2 regions of the Oscillibacter hominis genome follow, and region 1 is predicted to be linked to the other one. Evidence: riboswitches for the same ligand, from Rfam matches in the RefSeq annotation. Region 1 holds a riboswitch; the other holds the start of a gene.
The links. A riboswitch is a leader RNA that binds a small molecule or an ion and turns the genes downstream of it on or off. The one in region 1 is predicted to bind cyclic di-GMP.
Positions count from the first base shown of each region.

Region 2: linked by a shared signal. The riboswitch ahead of H8790_RS04245 (hypothetical protein) and the one ahead of H8790_RS04920 (S-layer homology domain-containing protein) in region 1 are both predicted to bind cyclic di-GMP.

Region 1 is NZ_CP060490.1:991,767-996,754, forward strand. It holds gene H8790_RS04920 (S-layer homology domain-containing protein) at 1-2,318, opposite strand, end outside; cyclic di-GMP riboswitch class I at 2,456-2,538, opposite strand; gene H8790_RS04925 (energy-coupled thiamine transporter ThiT) at 2,831-3,391, opposite strand; TPP riboswitch at 3,477-3,587, opposite strand; gene H8790_RS04930 (thiamine diphosphokinase) at 3,670-4,308, shown strand; gene xdh (selenium-dependent xanthine dehydrogenase) at 4,444-4,988, shown strand, end outside.
Region 2 is NZ_CP060490.1:846,024-851,011, reverse strand. It holds gene H8790_RS04245 (hypothetical protein) at 1-3,318, opposite strand, end outside; cyclic di-GMP riboswitch class I at 3,451-3,531, opposite strand; gene H8790_RS04240 (hypothetical protein) at 3,642-3,860, opposite strand; gene H8790_RS04235 (DUF368 domain-containing protein) at 3,946-4,761, opposite strand.

The DNA of each region.
Region 1 (4,988 bases):
TCGCTGGGCTGGACATAGTAGTTCTTTGCAAGGTACGTACTGTCCGGCTTGGCGGAGAAGTAGCCGCCGGTGATGGAAACGGTTTCCTCCACTTCAGTCTTCTCAGCAAACAGCATGCGGACCATTTGGCCGGCCTTGCTGGAGAAGCAGCCGCCCTGAATAGTCAGAGACAGAGGGAAGTTGTAGCCGCACTCCACATAGACGGCGTCACCGGTCAGATCGGAGATGCCGCTGGAAACAGCTGCGTCGGGAACCTCGGAGGTTTCCCGGGTTCCGGTGATTTTTGCGCCGTCCTCAATGATGACGTTGCCGCCCTTGATGCCAAGACCGGTGGAGCCGGTAATTTCCGTGCCGCTCTTGATGGTCAGAGAGCTGTTTTCCTGGCCGGGGAAGTAGACGCCTTCACCAGCGGTGGACGTGACCTTAACGCCGTCCAAGACCAGCTTGGCGCCGAGGACTTCGCCGTTCAGCACCACGCCGAAGTCATAACCGATGATTTCGCCGCCCGTGGCACTGTCCGTCAGCGTAATGTTGGCGTAATTGGGGGAGAGGGCTGACTGCTTTACAGGAATGATGCCAAATCCGTAGCTGGGTTCAGAAGAATTGGGGTTGGGGTCAGGACTGCCTAATTTATGGCCATTGAGGTCCAGCGTGTAGGTGGCGTAAGACAGGGCCTCAAAGTAGGAAGCCTCATCCTTTTGCATAACCACCACATCGTTGACCTGGCCGGAGGATGTGTCGTTCCGGCAAGCCACGGACAGGGCGTTGCCCAGAGTTTCGTAGCCTGTTCTGCCGATTGTGGCGCCAAAGCTGCTGGTTGCGGCTACCTTGCCGCTTGAGCTGCTCTGATCGCCGATGCTGTAGTTGTCGGGGATGTACTTGACAACCACGGCCCGCAGGGCTTCCGGCACGAATCCGGCCGTGATCTGCTTGCCCTCCATGGTAAAGCCACCGATGGTTCCATCGTTGACGGTCAGGGTTCCCACGTTGGACAGTTCAGCGCCCGTAGACACCAATTGGGCCAGAGAACCGTTGTAGGTCACCGACTTGTTCTGCGCATTGATGACCGTGTTTGCGGGCAGGGAGCCCAGTGTCACGTTCGCCAGCAGCAGGATGGGCTTACCGTCTGCCTGCGCGATTGCAACGTCGATGTCCATATAGGAGGTGCCGCCCTCCACATCGGCGGCATAGGCCACGGCGCCCTCTGCCGGAGCGGCGATAGCCTTGGGATATGTTTCCTTGGTGGCCGTGTCTGTATTGGCAACCACCATGTAGGGAGCCCTTACAAAGTCCGTGACGTTGCTGTTCGCGGTATAGAAGCCGCCGGTGACCTCCACATTGGCGGGCTTATTGCTGACCAGTGTGGTATCGCTATTGTAATAGCCGCCTTCCAGACGAATATGGCCGCCCGCGTTGTCTGGGTTACCATACATTTTTACAGAGCCTGCAACAGTTACGCCGCCCGTCATCACAAGGGTACCCTTGGAATTCCAGGTGATAGAAGCTGCTGGCTTTCCGGCGTTTGCGGTGATGGAGCCGCCGTTTACCGTAAAGGTGCCGCCGGCGTTGGAAACTGCGGCATAGATGGTTTCGAATGTTCCACCGCTCATCGTACAGTCCTTCAGCAGGACGTCATTGGAGTCAAGATTGATGGCATACGTGCTGGTGCCGCCTTTCACGGTACAGTTGTTCAGGCGCACCTGATCCGCTGTACCGTTGATTGCTGCACTGCCATTGCCTGTCATTTCAAAGGTACAGTTGTTCGCGGTCAGGGAACCGCCGGAGGAAAGCTTTACTGCGGACCCTGTGGAGCCTGTCAAAGTGCAGTCCGTTATCGTTACGGGAGCACTGATTGACAATCCGTCGCTTTTCTCATAAGATACGGTGCCGTTTTTCACAGTGATTTCTGCCTTCAAAGAATACCAGCCATATTCTTTTGCAATCAGAGAGTGTCCAGCCAGTTCGAGCGTGACTGCTTTATCGATCGCCACACTGTTGTCAGATGTTGTGGCAGTGACGTCAGCCAGCAGGATAATGGTGTTGCCGTCTTCGGCCGCAGCCACGGCCTCTTTCAGCGTGGCAAATTCCTTGTCGCCAATTTTAGCCTCATTGGCGGCCTCGGTCGGCTGGTCCTGTCCGCTCTGATAGGCCGCTCCGGCCTCTGCAAGGACAGACTCAGGCTCCTGGGTCTCCTCCACCGGTTCCATAACCTCTTCAGGCTCGGCCGGGGCTTCCGGCTCCTCCGCAAATACGGCGGTGGGCAGGAGGGAGAGCGCCAGACACAGGGCAAGGAATATGCTGAGCATCTTTTTCCTCATAAAAATTGTTCCACCTTTCTTCATTTCCTCTGTTCTCTTCTGCGGGAAGGGATGTTGAAATTGTTCGATAGAATCACCTCGCATAAAAAAGAGCTTGCCGCAAGTATCATTTGGCAAGCCTCGGGTCCATCCCGGAAGTGGGCAGCTGGCTGGCATACAAATTTGATTAGCCCCTATAGCATTGCGTCCCTGCTTTTCAACAGGTTTGCCAAATATTTTTATGCGGAATGCCGGCAGACGAAAGGGAGAGACTTTACGGTCCATTTACGCTTGGTAAAAGAAAACCGCCTCTTCCGCTGGCAAAGGCGATTACAATGCATGTTCAGATATAACTTTGCCAGCCCCAAATGGGTTTGGTCACTTGGCATACTCCTTATATTGCTTTTAATTATACAGGAAACGGGAGGGAAAAGTCAATAGCGCATGGGAAATTTGGGACAAGCAGGAGAGGAGAGGCGTGCGCAAAAATCAAAAACCCCGCCCCGGAAGGTTGCTTCCGGAGCGGGGCTCCATTACGCCTGATTTAGGTCCGCGCAGGCAAAGTATTTGCGAAGCGGTCTTTGCAGCAGCGCAAACGCCACGACGCATAAGATGGCGTCGGGCAGGGCCCAGGTCATGTTGTACAGGAAGGAGTAGACCCACTCGTTGGTCATGGCCATGCCTAAAAATTCTTCCGGCATATATTCGGCCCAGACCGTGGCGCCCACCACAAAGCTGGAGAGAAAGCGCAGGAAGGTGCCGATGACGGTGCCAAGATAGATGCCGCCTTTTTTCCCGTGGAAGAATCCCGCGCCTGCACCTAAGAGCGTGTAGGCCACCAGATAATCGGCGATCATGGTGGTCCAGGAGATGGCAATGCCATTTCCCAGGAAATACTGCATCAGCCCGTAGACGAACCCAACGCCGGTGCCCCAGGCCAGGCCATAGCGGAAGCAGAAGAAGATGATGGGCACCATGGCCAGGTCGATGGAGCCGCCGCTGGGCAGGGGCTCAATCTTGATGTAGCTGAGCACCTGGGCCAGGGCCAGCATGATGGCGGCCTCGCAGAGGCATTTGACCTTTGCATTTTGCATGGGGAGACAATCCTTTCGTGAATAGAGTCCAATTCCGTAAAAAAAATCCCGCATGGCGAGCCATGGGGCGTCGCAATGCGGTCAGCATACAATATCATCGCATTCCTACGCCGGCATTACCCGGATCAGGTTCGAGGGACTGGGCGGCGATACGCCCGATCTCAGCCGGCTTGCGCCAGCGCCCCTTGGAATTGTCGCATTTACTATAACAAAGGCGAATGGATTTGTCAAGGAGGACGACTTGTGGTAAACTGTACAAAACTGCAGGGAGGGATGGAATGAACGCCTGTTTTATTTTCGGGGCCGGGACAAATTACGGCCTATACTGCCGCCCTGAGGCCGGCGACTATGTGATCGCCGCCGACGCGGGGTATCTGACCTGCCAAAAGGAGGGAATCCGCCCGGACCTGCTGATCGGGGACTTTGACTCCATGGCGGAGCCGCCGGATTTTCCCAACCGGATGCGCCTTCCGGTGGAAAAGGATGATACGGACACCATGATGGCCGCAAAGATCGGTTTGGATAAGGGCTGTAAGGTATTTTACATTTACGGTGGGACCGGAGGGAAACGCCTGGACCACACCCTGTCCAATTTGCAGATGCTGCTCTTTTTGGACGGCAGAGGGGCCCGTGGGTATCTCTATGACGACGCGTTTGTCTACACGGCCCTGTGCAATAGCTCCCTGACCATTCCCAGAGGGCCGGAGTGGGGACTTTTGTCGGTTTTTTGTTTCGGGGCGCCTGCCACCGGCGTGGGGGAAGAGGGCGTCCAGTATCCGCTGAAGGACGCGGTGCTGACGCCGGAGTTCCCCCTGGGGGTCAGCAACCACATTGTGGCGGAAGAGGCAAAGATCACCGTGACCCAGGGCAGCCTCATCGTGGGATGGGAGCTGGAAAAGGCTAAAAGTTTTTTATGAATCCAAACAAATTGGAAGCATTTTCTCTTGCAGTCCCCGGTGAGGAATAGTATAATTGGATAAAAGAGCGCGGAGGAGAGCCTCCGCATCTGGCAAAAATAACGAACAGCGCTCCGCTGGGTAAGGAGATGGACGATGGCAACATTTACCGTGAACGGCCGCGTGGTCAGCGTGGAAAAAAATCAGAAGCTGCTGCGCTATCTGAGGGATGAACTGCATTTGACGTCCGTCAAGGACGGGTGCAGCGAGGGTGCCTGCGGCACCTGCCATGTGCTGATCGACGGGAAGGCCACCAAGGCCTGCATCCCCCAGACCGACAAGTTGGAAGGCAAGGCCATCGTGACCGTGGAGGGGTTGTCGGATTTTGAAAAAGAGGTCTATACCTATGCGTTCGGCAAGGCCGGCGCGGTCCAGTGCGGCTTCTGCATCCCGGGCATGGTGATCTCCGCCAAGGCGCTGTTGGACATGAACCCCGACCCCACGGAGGAAGAGGTGGCCTACGCCATCCGCAACAACATCTGCCGGTGTACCGGGTATGTGAAGATCATTCAGGCCATTTTGCTGGCGGCGGAGGTGTTTCGGATCGGCGAGGTGCCCCGGGAAAGCCAGGAGTGGAAAGTGGGCGCCCGGGTGCCCCGCATCGACGTGCGGGAAAAGGTCACCGGCACCGGCCAGTATCC
Region 2 (4,988 bases), 150 kb from region 1:
GGGCCCCGCCATGCGCAGCACCCTCAGTTCGGCCAGCGTGATGGGCTGGCCCACGCCGCCCTGAAGTGCATCGTTGTATCCCGGCCCATAGCCCCACAAGCACGCTTCCGCCGTACCTAAGGGAGCCACTCCGTACTGCCAGGAGCCGCCTTTGATCTCCGCCACGCTGTAGCAGCGCTCCGCACGAAGGCTGCCTCCGGTCACGGCGGCGATTCCCGCGGCGGTGTTTCTTGCCGTTACGGAGCCCGCGGCGTAGCAGTCTGTGATGGTGCCCCCTGTGCAGACCAGGGCGCCCGCGCTGCCGCGCTCCGCCGTCACCGTACAGTTTGCATAGGAAGAGGCGATGGTGCCGCTGTTTTCCACCACCAGCCCCGCCGCATTCCCCAAGCCCGAGGACACGGTTCCCGCCGCATAGCAGCCGGAAACCGATCCGCCGCTGCGGAAGATCAGTCCGCCGGAGGCTCCCTGGCCCTCCACATCGCACCGGGCCCAGGAGTCGATCACGTAGCCGCTGTTCAAAGAGACCAGTGCAGCGGCGGAGTCGCTTCCCGTCCCGGTGATGCTTCCCGTAACGCCGCAGCGCTCCACCCATCCGGTGTTGCTGTTTACCAGCGCAGCGCAGGCATCCAGCTGCCGGATATCCACCTCCTCCAGCAGGAGGTTTCGCAGCGTGCCGTTGTTCCAGAGGAACAGCGTATCCTGTAGGCCCGTGATCCGGTTGCCTCCTCCGTCCACCGTGCAGCCCAAATAGTTGTCGATCCGCGCCGTGGAAGCTCTGGCCTCAATGTCGTGGGTCTGCCGAAAGTTCCACCAGCTTCCGGCGTGGCCGCCGATGTTCTCCAGGTGCTCCGCCGTGCGAAGCTGGAAGGGCTCCTGCTCAGAGGGATAGAGGGTGTCCAGGGACAGCGCCGCTCCAAAATAGAGATTGAAGGTCAAGGTGCGTCCGGTCTTCGTCTCATAGACCGCCTTCCCAGGCAGCAGCAGTGGGCTGAGAAGCTCCTGCCCCCTGTCGCTGAGGGGGTGCAGGTCGCCGCTTGCCCCGCCCCATACCACCGCGACCGAAGGGTTCAAAACCGCGTCGCCGTATCCCTGGAACCATCCGTCCGCCGATTCACCCCTCAGCAAGAGAACGCCGTAACCGGCCTCCGCAATGGACTTCTCATTCCCGGCAAGGCTGTCTTTCAGCGTGTTTTCCCGGTCATATCCATAAAAGCCCCAGGAACCATCACCATACCGCTCATAATAGCAAAGGCCATAAGGCAGTTCCCACTCCACAGGGGCTTCCGTCTCCAGAGGCCAGTCGCCGTAGTGGTCCGACGTCACCATGGGGAAGGGGAATGCCAGCCCCCGCAGTTCGTGGCTGTGGGGATGGCTGTTGCGCACGCTGTTGTCCGCCCGCTCCAACTCCCCATAGGAGGCTGCCGTCAATCCGGCCTGACCGGCTTGGGGGAGGTCATCGTTATAGCCGCTCTGAACCAGGTAGACACATCCGCTTGCACTCAGCGCGCCCTTTCCGAAAAATGCGCCGGAGGCGGTTTGAGCCGTCACCTTGCCGTAGACACGGCAGTCGACACACCGAACCGTGCCGCCTGCATTGCCGATGGCGCCGCCGGCCTGGTCCTCCTCCGCCCGCTGGGCGGTGACCGGGGCGCTGAGCGCGGCGGTCACGGAGGCCGTGGTATAGCACTCCCTGAGTTCCAGTACTCCGCCTGCGCTGCAAAGCCCCGTCAGGCCGCCCACCCTTGAGTTGCCGGTGACCGAACCCGAGGCATAGGAACGCTCCACATGCAAGCCGCCGTCCACCTGGCCCACCAGGCCGCCGACGTACCAGTTTCCGGTGACGTCTATTGCCGAAAAGGAGTCTTTTATCCGCAGTGTGCCGCTTTCGCACCGGCCCGCCAGGCCGCCCACAGCGCTGCCCCGGGCCGTCACAGAACCGGAACTCCCCTGCCAGACGCCGCAGTTTTCCACCGCCGACTCCCCGCCGATGCTGCCGGCCAAGGCTCCCGCGTAACTCCCGGCGGCACTGACAGCCACATCCTTCATCCGCACATTGCGCACGGTGCACCCCCGCAGGGAACTGAACAACCCCACAGAGTCAGCGCCGGCGATCCGAAACCCCTCCAAAAGGTTCCCGCAGCCGTCATAGCTGGTGCCGCCGCTGAAGAGGGGCTCATTTACAATGGGGGAAAAGACGGACAGCGGCCGTTCCCCCGACGATGCGCCGGGCATCACAAGCTCCTGCCAATTGTCCGGGGCAAAAGCGATGTCCGCCGTCTGGCGGATGCTGGTTCCGGCCCGGCCCTCATAGCAGTCGCCGCGCAGGTTGTTCAAATGGCGCAGGCAGGCCACGTCCAACTCCACAGCGCCCTCCGCCTCCCGCTTCTGCGCAAAAAGGCTGTTCACCGCGATCCAGGTCTCGCCCCGCAGGACCTCTTCTTTTCCACTGTAGGTGATGACCGCCGTCACGGTCAGGTTGTCGCCCGGCGTCAAACGCCCCTCGGTGAGCTCCGCAAAATGCTCTCCCTGCCGCAGGCTGTCCAACAGCAGCCTCGTGGTCACCTCTCCCGTGGCAAGCACGCTGAACTCCGCGTCGCCGCCCGTGTAGCTGCGGCTCCAGCGGTGATCCGCCGCTCCGGACTCGTCGGCCACGGTGATCGTCAGCGTCAAATTCCTCTGGTCAATCACCGCCTCTTTCAGGCCGGCACAGTGAAACACTATGTAAAGATCCTCGCTGTTCACTGCCTCCAGCGTGGGCTTGAGCGCCGGGTTCTCCCCGGCGGCAGCAGCGGAAAAGCCGCCGTAATAGCCGATCTCCACCGCTTTGCGGTCCTCCCTGCTGCGGCTGGACAGGGCGGTGACCTCCGAATAGCGCAGCGGCCGCTCAGCATAAAAAAGCCCGTACAGGCTGCCGCCGGCCGGGTCCAACTCCAGCAGGAAGCTGCCCTCCGGTGCCAGCGTAGAAAGGGTCAGGCAGGCGTCGGGAAAGAGCTCCTCCGCCTGGGAGGAAGGGATGTAATAGAGTCCGGTCCAGGTGTCGTCCTCCGCATCCTGGGGCTTTGCTCCCAAAACCTCCAGGCTCTGCTCCGGCGTCAGGGCCGCCTGGAGGTCCGGCAGGGTGCCTGTGGCCTTTCGGACGGTCAGCTCATTCTGCACGGTGAGATACAGAGAACGGGCGGTGTCGTCCAGCTCCCGAAGCTTCAGGCTCTGGCGCAGTGTGAGCACGGATGGAATCGCGATGGACGCCAATACAACGACCAGCACAACGGCCAACAGCGCCTCCTGAAGGGTGAAGCCGCGATTTTCCCGATTGCCCATTGCTGCTTCCCTCCCACAAGCGTACGCCAACCACCCCGGCCGAAGTAAAAAACTGCCGCTGTTGAGTTGCAGCGACAGTTTTAACACGGTTTCACATCAATACAGGGAAAAATTAAAGTTCCCCAATTTCTGTGTTGCAGCTGGCTGTCGTAGATGTCTGACGATCCTATAGCTTTGCGTCGCCGGCTTTCGCCGGGTTTGCCCTACACATGGGTTTATGTTACCACGCAGGCTTTGAAATTTCAACTTAAATCTCTTGTTTCTTCTTTATTTTACAGCATTTCCCACGGCTCCATCCATGAAGATCACCCGATCTCACAGCCTCACTGCCCTTTATCACGGGGAAGCCCATAGAGATCGTGGGCCCAGCGGAGGATTTTTTCCTGGCAGGCGATCAGCCCCTCCCCCCGCAAAAGCTCCCGGAACAGGTCGTCGGCATCCATCTGTCCCTCCGACGCGTCGTGAAACTCCGACTCTGACATCTCCGGCACTTCCTTGATTCCCAGCGCGTCCACAAGCTCCAACAGCGTCAGTCTGGTCATATTGTCCCTCCCTTACATCATGCTCCTATTTTGGCTCAAGATGGGAAAACTATGCAAAAAAATCCCTCCCCGGAGGGAGGGATGTCTATTCGATCTGATCCAGTAAAAATGCGATGGCAAACCCGCCGAAAAAGCACACCGCCGCCCCAAGGGCCTCTCCGGCGCCTGTATAGGCCGTGGGGATGATCATGACTGTGGAGGCAATGACGATCCCCACCACCCCATGAAACGCCACCGAGTAATGGGCGCGGAACAGATAGCTCATCAGCCTGGACAGCAGCGCCACCGTCACCACCAATCCCGGAATCCAGGCGGTCATCACCACGATGTCCAGATTGGAGATACCCTCTGTCAGATGCTGGTAGAGCCCCAGGGACATCAGGATGGAGGCCGTGGTCATGCCGGGGATCACAATGCCCAGTCCCCAGAGGAATCCGCAGAAGGTGTACCACCAGAAGTTAGGCTCCACCTGCACGGTGGCAACATGGCCCACATAATAAAGCCCTGCCCCCATGGCAAGGGCACAGACTGTCAACGCCGCCCAGGAGGGCCATCCGCGGCCCTCCTTTCCCGCCTCCCGGAAAAGCGAGGGCATGGTGCCCACGATCAAACCGATAAAAAGCCAGGTGGCCAGCAGCTCCGAGGCGCTGAACAAGACGGCAATCAGCTTGGCAAAGCCGAAAAAGCCCAGCACCCAGCCCATCGCCACGGGCACGAACATCCGCCAGTATTTGCTCAGCCCCCGCTTGGGGTGGGTCAGAATTTCCATCATGGGGCGGTAGTAGCCAAACACCACGCACAGCACGCCGCCGCTGACGCCCGGCAAAATCGCGCCGCCGCCCATCAGTGCGCCGCAAATCAGCCCAAGAACCCAGTTTTTTTTCTCTTCCCTGTCGCTCATAGCGCGCCTTCCCAACGTATGATCTGTTTGTCCAGAAGTATAACAGGTTTTTTCACAAGTTTCAATTCCACTGCTGAAGAATGCGGCCCCGCCCTGCTTTTTTCTTTATTTTGTACAGAATCAAATATTTTGTACAAATCCGCCCCGCTATTTTTCAATTTTTGCGTGCAACACGCACAGTTGACAAATCTGGCGTTTCCATGTAAACTCAAAACAATAACAACTGA